2 regions of the Bradyrhizobium elkanii USDA 76 genome follow, and region 2 is predicted to be linked to the other one. Evidence: riboswitches for the same ligand, from Rfam matches in the RefSeq annotation. Region 2 holds a riboswitch; the other holds the start of a gene.

What was found. Region 2 has a riboswitch for cobalamin ahead of JEY66_RS29160 (DUF1636 family protein). Riboswitches for the same ligand answer to the same signal wherever they lie in the genome.
Region 1: it holds a riboswitch for cobalamin, as region 2 does, so the genes downstream of both, JEY66_RS35580 (ribonucleoside-diphosphate reductase subunit alpha) here and JEY66_RS29160 (DUF1636 family protein) in region 2, are expected to answer to the same signal.

The regions. Positions count from the first base shown of each region.
Region 1 is NZ_CP066356.1:7,508,612-7,512,261, reverse strand. Features, by position in the region: gene JEY66_RS35585 (hypothetical protein) at 325-1,257, shown strand; cobalamin riboswitch at 1,659-1,874, shown strand; gene JEY66_RS35580 (ribonucleoside-diphosphate reductase subunit alpha) at 2,086-3,650, shown strand, end outside.
Region 2 is NZ_CP066356.1:6,012,208-6,015,857, reverse strand. Features, by position in the region: gene JEY66_RS29170 (cobyric acid synthase) at 1-935, opposite strand, end outside; gene cobO (cob(I)yrinic acid a,c-diamide adenosyltransferase) at 947-1,600, opposite strand; cobalamin riboswitch at 1,637-1,851, shown strand; gene JEY66_RS29160 (DUF1636 family protein) at 1,945-2,319, shown strand; gene cobW (cobalamin biosynthesis protein CobW) at 2,316-3,350, shown strand; gene cobN (cobaltochelatase subunit CobN) at 3,350-3,650, shown strand, end outside.

The DNA.
Region 1 (3,650 bases), 1.5 Mb from region 2:
TCGGTCAGCTCGCTTCTCTAAGGTGCTGGCCGATTCGCGCTCACGAATGCTGCCAATCTTATCACGCGACAGAAACGGTTCTTCTCATGTTGCCTGCCGTTGCCTCGACCCGCTCTCAACTCGGCCGAATGTATCTCCAGCGGCTGTTCATCGGTGCGGGACCAGTTTCATGAAAATCTTACGCAGGCGGATGCTCTTGTCCGCTTGCCGCTTCTGCTGTCGCATCGGCGGGTGTAAGACCGACCTGTATACCAAAGTGCGGGCGAGTACGAAGGCACTGTCGTCGACTCGCTTGCAAATGAGATGGGAGGAACTGTGTTGCGGATGGATTTTTCGCGTATTAATCGGTCTAAAGCTATATTCCATAATATTTATGCTTCTGATGATCCGAGGGCATATTTCTCGATCCTCGGAGACCTAGATTATATGATTCCGGACGTGGCTGAGCCGGTTGTGCGCCAAATCCTGGCAGCGAAAGCTTCGGCAACCGGCCTTAAGCCCGTCGTGCTCGACGTTGGATGTTCATACGGCATCAACGCAGCAGTGCATCGCTTTCCGCTGACCTTCGGGGGCTTGCGTCACCGCTACGCCCGGCGTGAGATGAGGGCGATCAGTTCTGAAACACTGGTGAGTCTCGATCGCAATTTTTATGCAGCCTGGCCTGATGTCGGGTTGGCGCGCTTTATCGGCCTCGACGTGTCGGTACAGGCGATCAGCTATGCAAAGAGTGTTGGCCTCTTGGAGCAGGGCATCGTCGCTGACCTTGAAAAGGAGGCGCTATCGACGGATAGCGCGCGCATTCTCCGCTCCGTGGATGTTATCATGTCAACCGGATGCATCGGCTACGTTACCGAGAAGACGTTCAGCGAGATTCTCGATGCGACAGAGAAGCAACCATGGATCATCTCCTTTGTGCTACGAATGTTCCCATTTGAATCGTTGGCCGAAGCGTTTGCAAAGCGTGGTCTTGTGACAGAACGTCTTACCGGCGCGACGTTTATCCAGCGTCGCTTTCGCGATGCTGAAGAGTTTGAAAGTTGTTTGGCCAGCTTGGCGGCCCTTGGCGTGGATGCGACCGGCCTCGAATCAGAAGGGCTGTTGCATGCGGATCTGATCTTGTCTCGCCCAGAGGCGGATGCGCGGGCCACGCCTCTGGAAGACGTTGTCACCGTCGCCAGCGGCAGGGGACGGCCGATTGGACCCCGTTACGTTCATGTTGAAAGCAACGAGGGCTTGCACGTTGCGCTGGAGCCCTGACAGTTAAGGACCACTGTGCAGCGCGCGAGTCTCTTCGGCGCTGGATCAAGACGTCGAAAAACAAGGCCATTCTGGTCGAAGGCGCGCCAGGGCCAATGTTGTTCGCCGACGATGGATAACGATTCGTCCAGATGCCATTTGTCGCGGCGAGCGCTGCGATTCAGATCGGAGAGCGCCTTGCCGAATTCCCTCTCTGCTGACGCGCGGTTTCATAGATCGCATCAATGCGACACGTGGGTCAGAATTTCCTCGACTATGCGCAAGCTTAACGGAAACTGAAAGGCAGCCCAAGGCATCTCTGCAGCAAGAAGTGACAGCGGCGATAGAGTGGTCCGGGCGGTCGGTATGTTTTTGCCTTCTAAATCTTGATCTCTCCAATTGACGAATCCCGGCGCGTAGACCTATCTATAGTCAGTCACGGTCTTCCGTTCCCCACATCTTGTAGGGTGGAAGCTAAGAGGGAACCCGGTGCGCCAAAACGGCAACTCCGGGGCTGCCCCCGCAACTGTAAGCGGCGAGCGGTTGTCATCATGGTCACTGGCGCGACACAGCGCCGGGAAGGCCGATGGCCGCAGTGACCCGCGAGCCAGGAGACCTGCCGCGACCGAATGAAAGTCCTCGGGCGGGGTGTCCCGGTGGGTCGCTTGCAGCCGGGGACATTTGCCCGGATTCCTCGCAAGTCGTCCGCGCCGGCCCGCGCCCAACATCGCGGGGTTGCCGATGTCGCCGTCTTACAATTTCGATCAGCAGGGTCATCTCATTGAGCCGCCGCATGTGCAGCCGCGCCCAGCGCAGGCAAGGCCTACCCCGCCTGAGTCGGGTCTTGTCTTGCCATCGCCGGCTCCGCTGCCGCGCCCCCTTGCTCCATCGCCAAGGCGGGCCGATCTCAAGCTCGATCGGACGCGCGACGACCTGTTGACGCCGTTCGGCAAGCTGACGGTGACCGACCGTTACCTGCTCGCCGGCGAATTGCTCCAGGACATGTTCGCGCGGGTGTCTTGCGCCTTCGCGGATGATGTTGCGCATGCCCAACGTCTCTATGATGCGATGTCTCGGCTGTGGTTCATGCCGGCCACACCGGTGCTGTCCAACGGCGGCACCACGCGCGGTCTGCCGATCTCATGCTTCCTTAACTCGGTGTCGGACTCGCTCGAAGGCATCGTCGGCACCTGGAACGAGAATGTCTGGCTTGCCTCTAACGGCGGCGGCATCGGCACCTACTGGGGCAACGTTCGCTCGATCGGCGAGAAGGTGAAGGGCGGCGTTACCTCGGGTATCATCCCGTTCATCCACGTCATGGACGGCCTGACATTGGCGATCAGCCAGGGCTCGTTGCGGCGCGGCTCTGCGGCGGTCTATCTCGATATCCACCATCCCGAGATCGAGGAGTTCCTCGAGATTCGCAAGGCGTCCGGCGACTTCAACCGCAAGAGTCTCAACCTGCACCACGGGATCAACGTTACCGACGCGTTCATGCGTGCCGTGGGCGCCGGCACCGCGTTCGCTCTGCGCAGCCCGAGGACCAACGATGTCATCCGCGAGATCGACGCCCGCCAACTGTGGCAACGCATCCTGGAGAACCGGCTGCAGACCGGCGAGCCTTACTTGTTGTTTATTGACACCGTGAACCGGTCGCTCCCCAAGCACCAGCGCGAGCTCGGCCTCAAGGTCTCTACCTCCAACCTGTGCAGCGAAATTACCCTGCCGACCGGCATCGATCATCGCGGCGAGGAGCGCACCGCGGTGTGCTGCCTGTCGTCGCTCAACCTCGAGACCTGGGATCAGTGGAATGAGAAGCCAGGCTTCATCGAGGACGTCATGCGCTTCCTCGACAACGTGCTGACCCACTTCATCACGGTGGCGCCGGACGGCATGAAGCGTGCCCGCTACGCCGCCTTGCGTGAGCGCTCCGTCGGCCTCGGCGTCATGGGCTTCCATTCGTTCCTGCAGGCCAAGGGCATTCCGATGGAAAGTGTCGTGGCCAAGTCGTTCAATCTGAACATGTTCCGGAAAATCCGTCGCGATGCCGACGCGGCATCCGTGACGCTCGCGCGCGAGCGTGGGCCGTGCCCGGATGCACTGGAACGCGGTGTGATGGCGCGCTTCAGCCATAAGATCGCGATCGCGCCAACCGCCTCGATCAGCATCATCTGCGGCGGGACTAGCGCTTGCGTCGAGCCGATCCCGGCCAACATCTACACCCATAAGACCTTGTCCGGTGCCATCTCGGTGCGTAATCCGCATCTCGCCAAGCTGCTGGCCGCCAAGGGCGCAGATACTTCGGCGACCTGGCAGTCGATCATCGCGCACGAGGGTTCAGTCGCCCATCTCGACACCCTGTCGGAACACGAAAAAGCGGTCTTTCGCACCGCCTTCGAAATCGACCAGCGCTG
Region 2 (3,650 bases):
CCCTGCGCGCGCAGGAAGGCGAGATCGCCGCGGGTCGATTTCGAGCCGGGCAGGATGACGAGCTTCGCATCACCCGGGATGGCTTCGCCTGGACGTACCATCACGAGATCGACGCCGGGCTCGAGCTTCAGCGGATCGAGGTCGTCGAAATTGGCGATCCGCGACAGCGCCAGGAACGCGATCTTGCACTGACCGGGCTTGCGTGCCTCGCCGAGCCCGAGCGCATCTTCGGCCGGAAGTTCGCCGGCACGGACGAACCAGGGCAGCACGCCAAAGCCGCGCCAGGCGGTGCGGGCTTCGATCAGGCGGTAGCCGTCGTCGAACAATGTCGGATCGCCGCGGAATTTGTTGATGACAAAGCCCTGGATCATCGCGGCATCATCAGGATCGATCACCGTCTTGATGCCGACGAGCTGCGCGATCACGCCGCCGCGGTCGATGTCGCCGACCAGCACCACCGGCACGTCGGCCCGGCGTGCAAAGCCCATATTGGCGATGTCGGCTTTGCGTAAGTTGACCTCGGCGGGGCTGCCGGCGCCCTCCACCAGCACCAGATCGGCGCGCTGCTTCAGGCGCGCAAAACTCTCCAGCACCGCGCCCATCAGCGACGGTTTCATGCCGGCATATTCGCGCGCGCGTGCGGTGGCGATCCGTTTGCCGTGCACGATGATCTGGGCGCCGACATCGCTCTCGGGCTTGAGCAGCACCGGGTTCATGTCGGTGTGCGGCTCGACGCCGGCGGCAAGCGCCTGCACGGCCTGCGCGCGGCCGATCTCGCCGCCGTCGACGGTCACGGCCGCATTGTTCGACATGTTCTGCGGCTTGAACGGCAGCACGCGCAGGCCGCGCCGTCTGGCCGCGCGCGCAAGGCCGGCGACGATGAGCGATTTGCCCACGTCCGAGCCGGCTCCCTGGATCATCAATGCGCGCCCCATGGTGCTGTCTGTCAGAACTCGACGCCTGGCTGGGCCTTGATGCCGGAGCGGAACGGATGCTTCACCAGCGTCATCTCGGTGACGAGATCGGCGATCTCGATCAGTTCGTCCTTGGCGTTGCGCCCGGTGAGCACGACATGGGTCATCGGCGGCTTCGACGTCGTCAGGAAGTCGACGACATCGGCGATCGCGAGATAATCGTAGCGTAGCGCGATGTTGATCTCGTCGAGCACGACCATGCGCAGGCTCGGGTCTGCGATCAGCTGCTTGGCCTTCTCCCAGCCCGCTTGCGCTGCCGCGATGTCGCGGGCGCGATCCTGCGTCTCCCAGGTAAAGCCTTCGCCCATCGCGTGAAACTGACAGAGATCGCCGAAATGCCCGGTAAGCAGGCGGCGCTCGCCGGTATCCCAGGCGCCCTTGATGAACTGCACCACGGCGCAGGGAAAGCCGTGCGCCACGCAGCGCACGATCATGCCGAAGGCGGAGGAGGATTTTCCTTTGCCGGCGCCGGTATGGACGATGATCAGACCCTTTTCGCCGCTCTTGGTCGCCATGATGCGGTCGCGGGCGGCCTTCTTTTTCGCCATCTTGTCCGCGTGGCGCGCATCCAGCGAAGAATCGGTGCCGATGGCGCCGTCCGCAGCGTCGTTTCCATCTGAAGTCATTACGTTCCTTCGGCTTGACAAGTGCGAGGCTTGGACGAATGGTGGTCCTGCGTTGGTTCCTGTCCTACGACAGGCGAAGAGGGAATGCGATAGGGCGATGACCGCAAGGTTCGCCCGAAGCGCAGCCGCCCCCGCGACCGTGACCGGAGAGATGCCCAAGCCACTGATTCCATATGGAGTCGGGAAGGCGGGCATCGAAGGGTAAAACCTGCTCCGCAAGCCGGGAGACCTGCCAACGCAGCATGTTGTGAGACCGGCGGACGGGGTGTTCCGCGACGGGGAACGAACCTGTCCAAAATCGGTTCGTGTGCCTCATCGCTCCCGCCGTCAATCCAGGAAGGGCGATGAGCGTTACACTCCATGTCTGCATCACCTGCCGCGCCGGCCAGACGCCGGCGGAAGGTGAGCTCGCGCCCGGTGCGCGCCTGCATGCCGCGCTCGTCGAGGCCGGCGTGCCCGATGACGTCAATCTGGTTCCCGTCGCATGCCTGTCGGCCTGCAGCCAGGGTTGCTCGGTCGCGCTCAGCGCGCCGGGGCGATGGTCCTATGTCTACGGCCGACTGTCCGCTGATAATGCCGCGGATGTGATCGCCGGTGCCTCCGCCTATGCGGCGGCGCCTGACGGCATCGTGCCGTGGCGCAGCCGTCCGGATATCTTCCGCAAGCAATCGCTCGCCCGCATTCCACCTCTTCCCGTCGTGCCGGAGGCCGCAGAATGACCACGCTCGCCAAAATTCCGGTCACCGTCGTGACCGGCTTTCTCGGCTCCGGCAAGACGACGCTGATCCAGCATCTGATCCGCAATGCCAACGGCAAGAAACTCGCAGTGCTGGTCAACGAATTCGGCAGCGAAGGCGTCGATGGCGACATCCTGAAGTCGTGCGCCGACGCCAATTGCCCGGCCGAGAACATCGTCGAGCTCGCCAATGGCTGCATCTGCTGCACGGTCGCCGACGATTTCATCCCGGCGATGGAGCAGTTGCTGGCGCGGAACGTGAAGCCCGATCATATCGTGATCGAGACCTCGGGGCTCGCCCTGCCGAAGCCGCTGTTGAAAGCGTTCGACTGGCCGGAGATCCGCTCGCGGATCACGGTCGACGGCGTGATCGCGCTGGCCGATGCGGAGGCTGTCGCCGCCGGCCGGTTTGCGCCTGATCCGGCCGCGGTGGACGCGCAGCGCGCAGCGGACGACAATCTCGACCACGAGACGCCGCTGTCCGAAGTGTTCGAGGACCAGATTGCCTGCGCCGATCTCGTGCTGCTGACCAAGGCCGACCTTGCCGGGGCGGAGGGGATCAAGGCAGCGAAAGCGGTGATCGGGGCCGAGATGCCGCGCGAGGTGCCGATGCTGCCCGTCGTCGACGGCACGATCGACGCGCGCGTGATCCTCGGCCTCGAGGCGGCGGCGGAAAACGATCTCGCGGCGCGGCCGTCGCATCACGATGGCGAGGAGGAACACGAGCACGACGATTTCAATTCCGTCGTGATCGATCTTCCGGAAGTTTCGGATGTCGACGCGCTGGTCGCCTCGATCAAGGGACTGGCGCGTGAGCAGAACGTGCTGCGCGCCAAGGGCTACATCGCGGTCGAAGGCAAGCCGATGCGGCTGCTGGTGCAATCGGTCGGCGAACGGGTGCGGCATCAGTTCGACATGCCCTGGGGCGCACGGGCGCGGCAGTCGAAGCTCGTCGTGATCGGCGAACATGCGGACATCGATGAAGCCGCGATCAGGGCACGGCTTGGTGTCTGATGCACGTCGTCTTCCGCGAGAGCCGCGGCCTTGAGGAGACCGCGACGCCTAGGGACCTCGGCCAGGATCCGGCCGATCTCGTGGTGTTGTCGTTTTCCGACAGCGATCTTGCTGCCTTCGCGGCCGGCTGGCGGCGCGGCCGCGCTGCGTTGCCGTCGCTGCGGCTCGCCAATCTCGCGGAGCTGCGCCATCCGCTGTCGGTCGATACCTATATCGAGCGGACGCTCTCGCACGCCCGCGGCATTTTGGTGCGGCTGATCGGCGGCGAGCCCTATTGGTCATACGGGCTGGCTGCGGTGC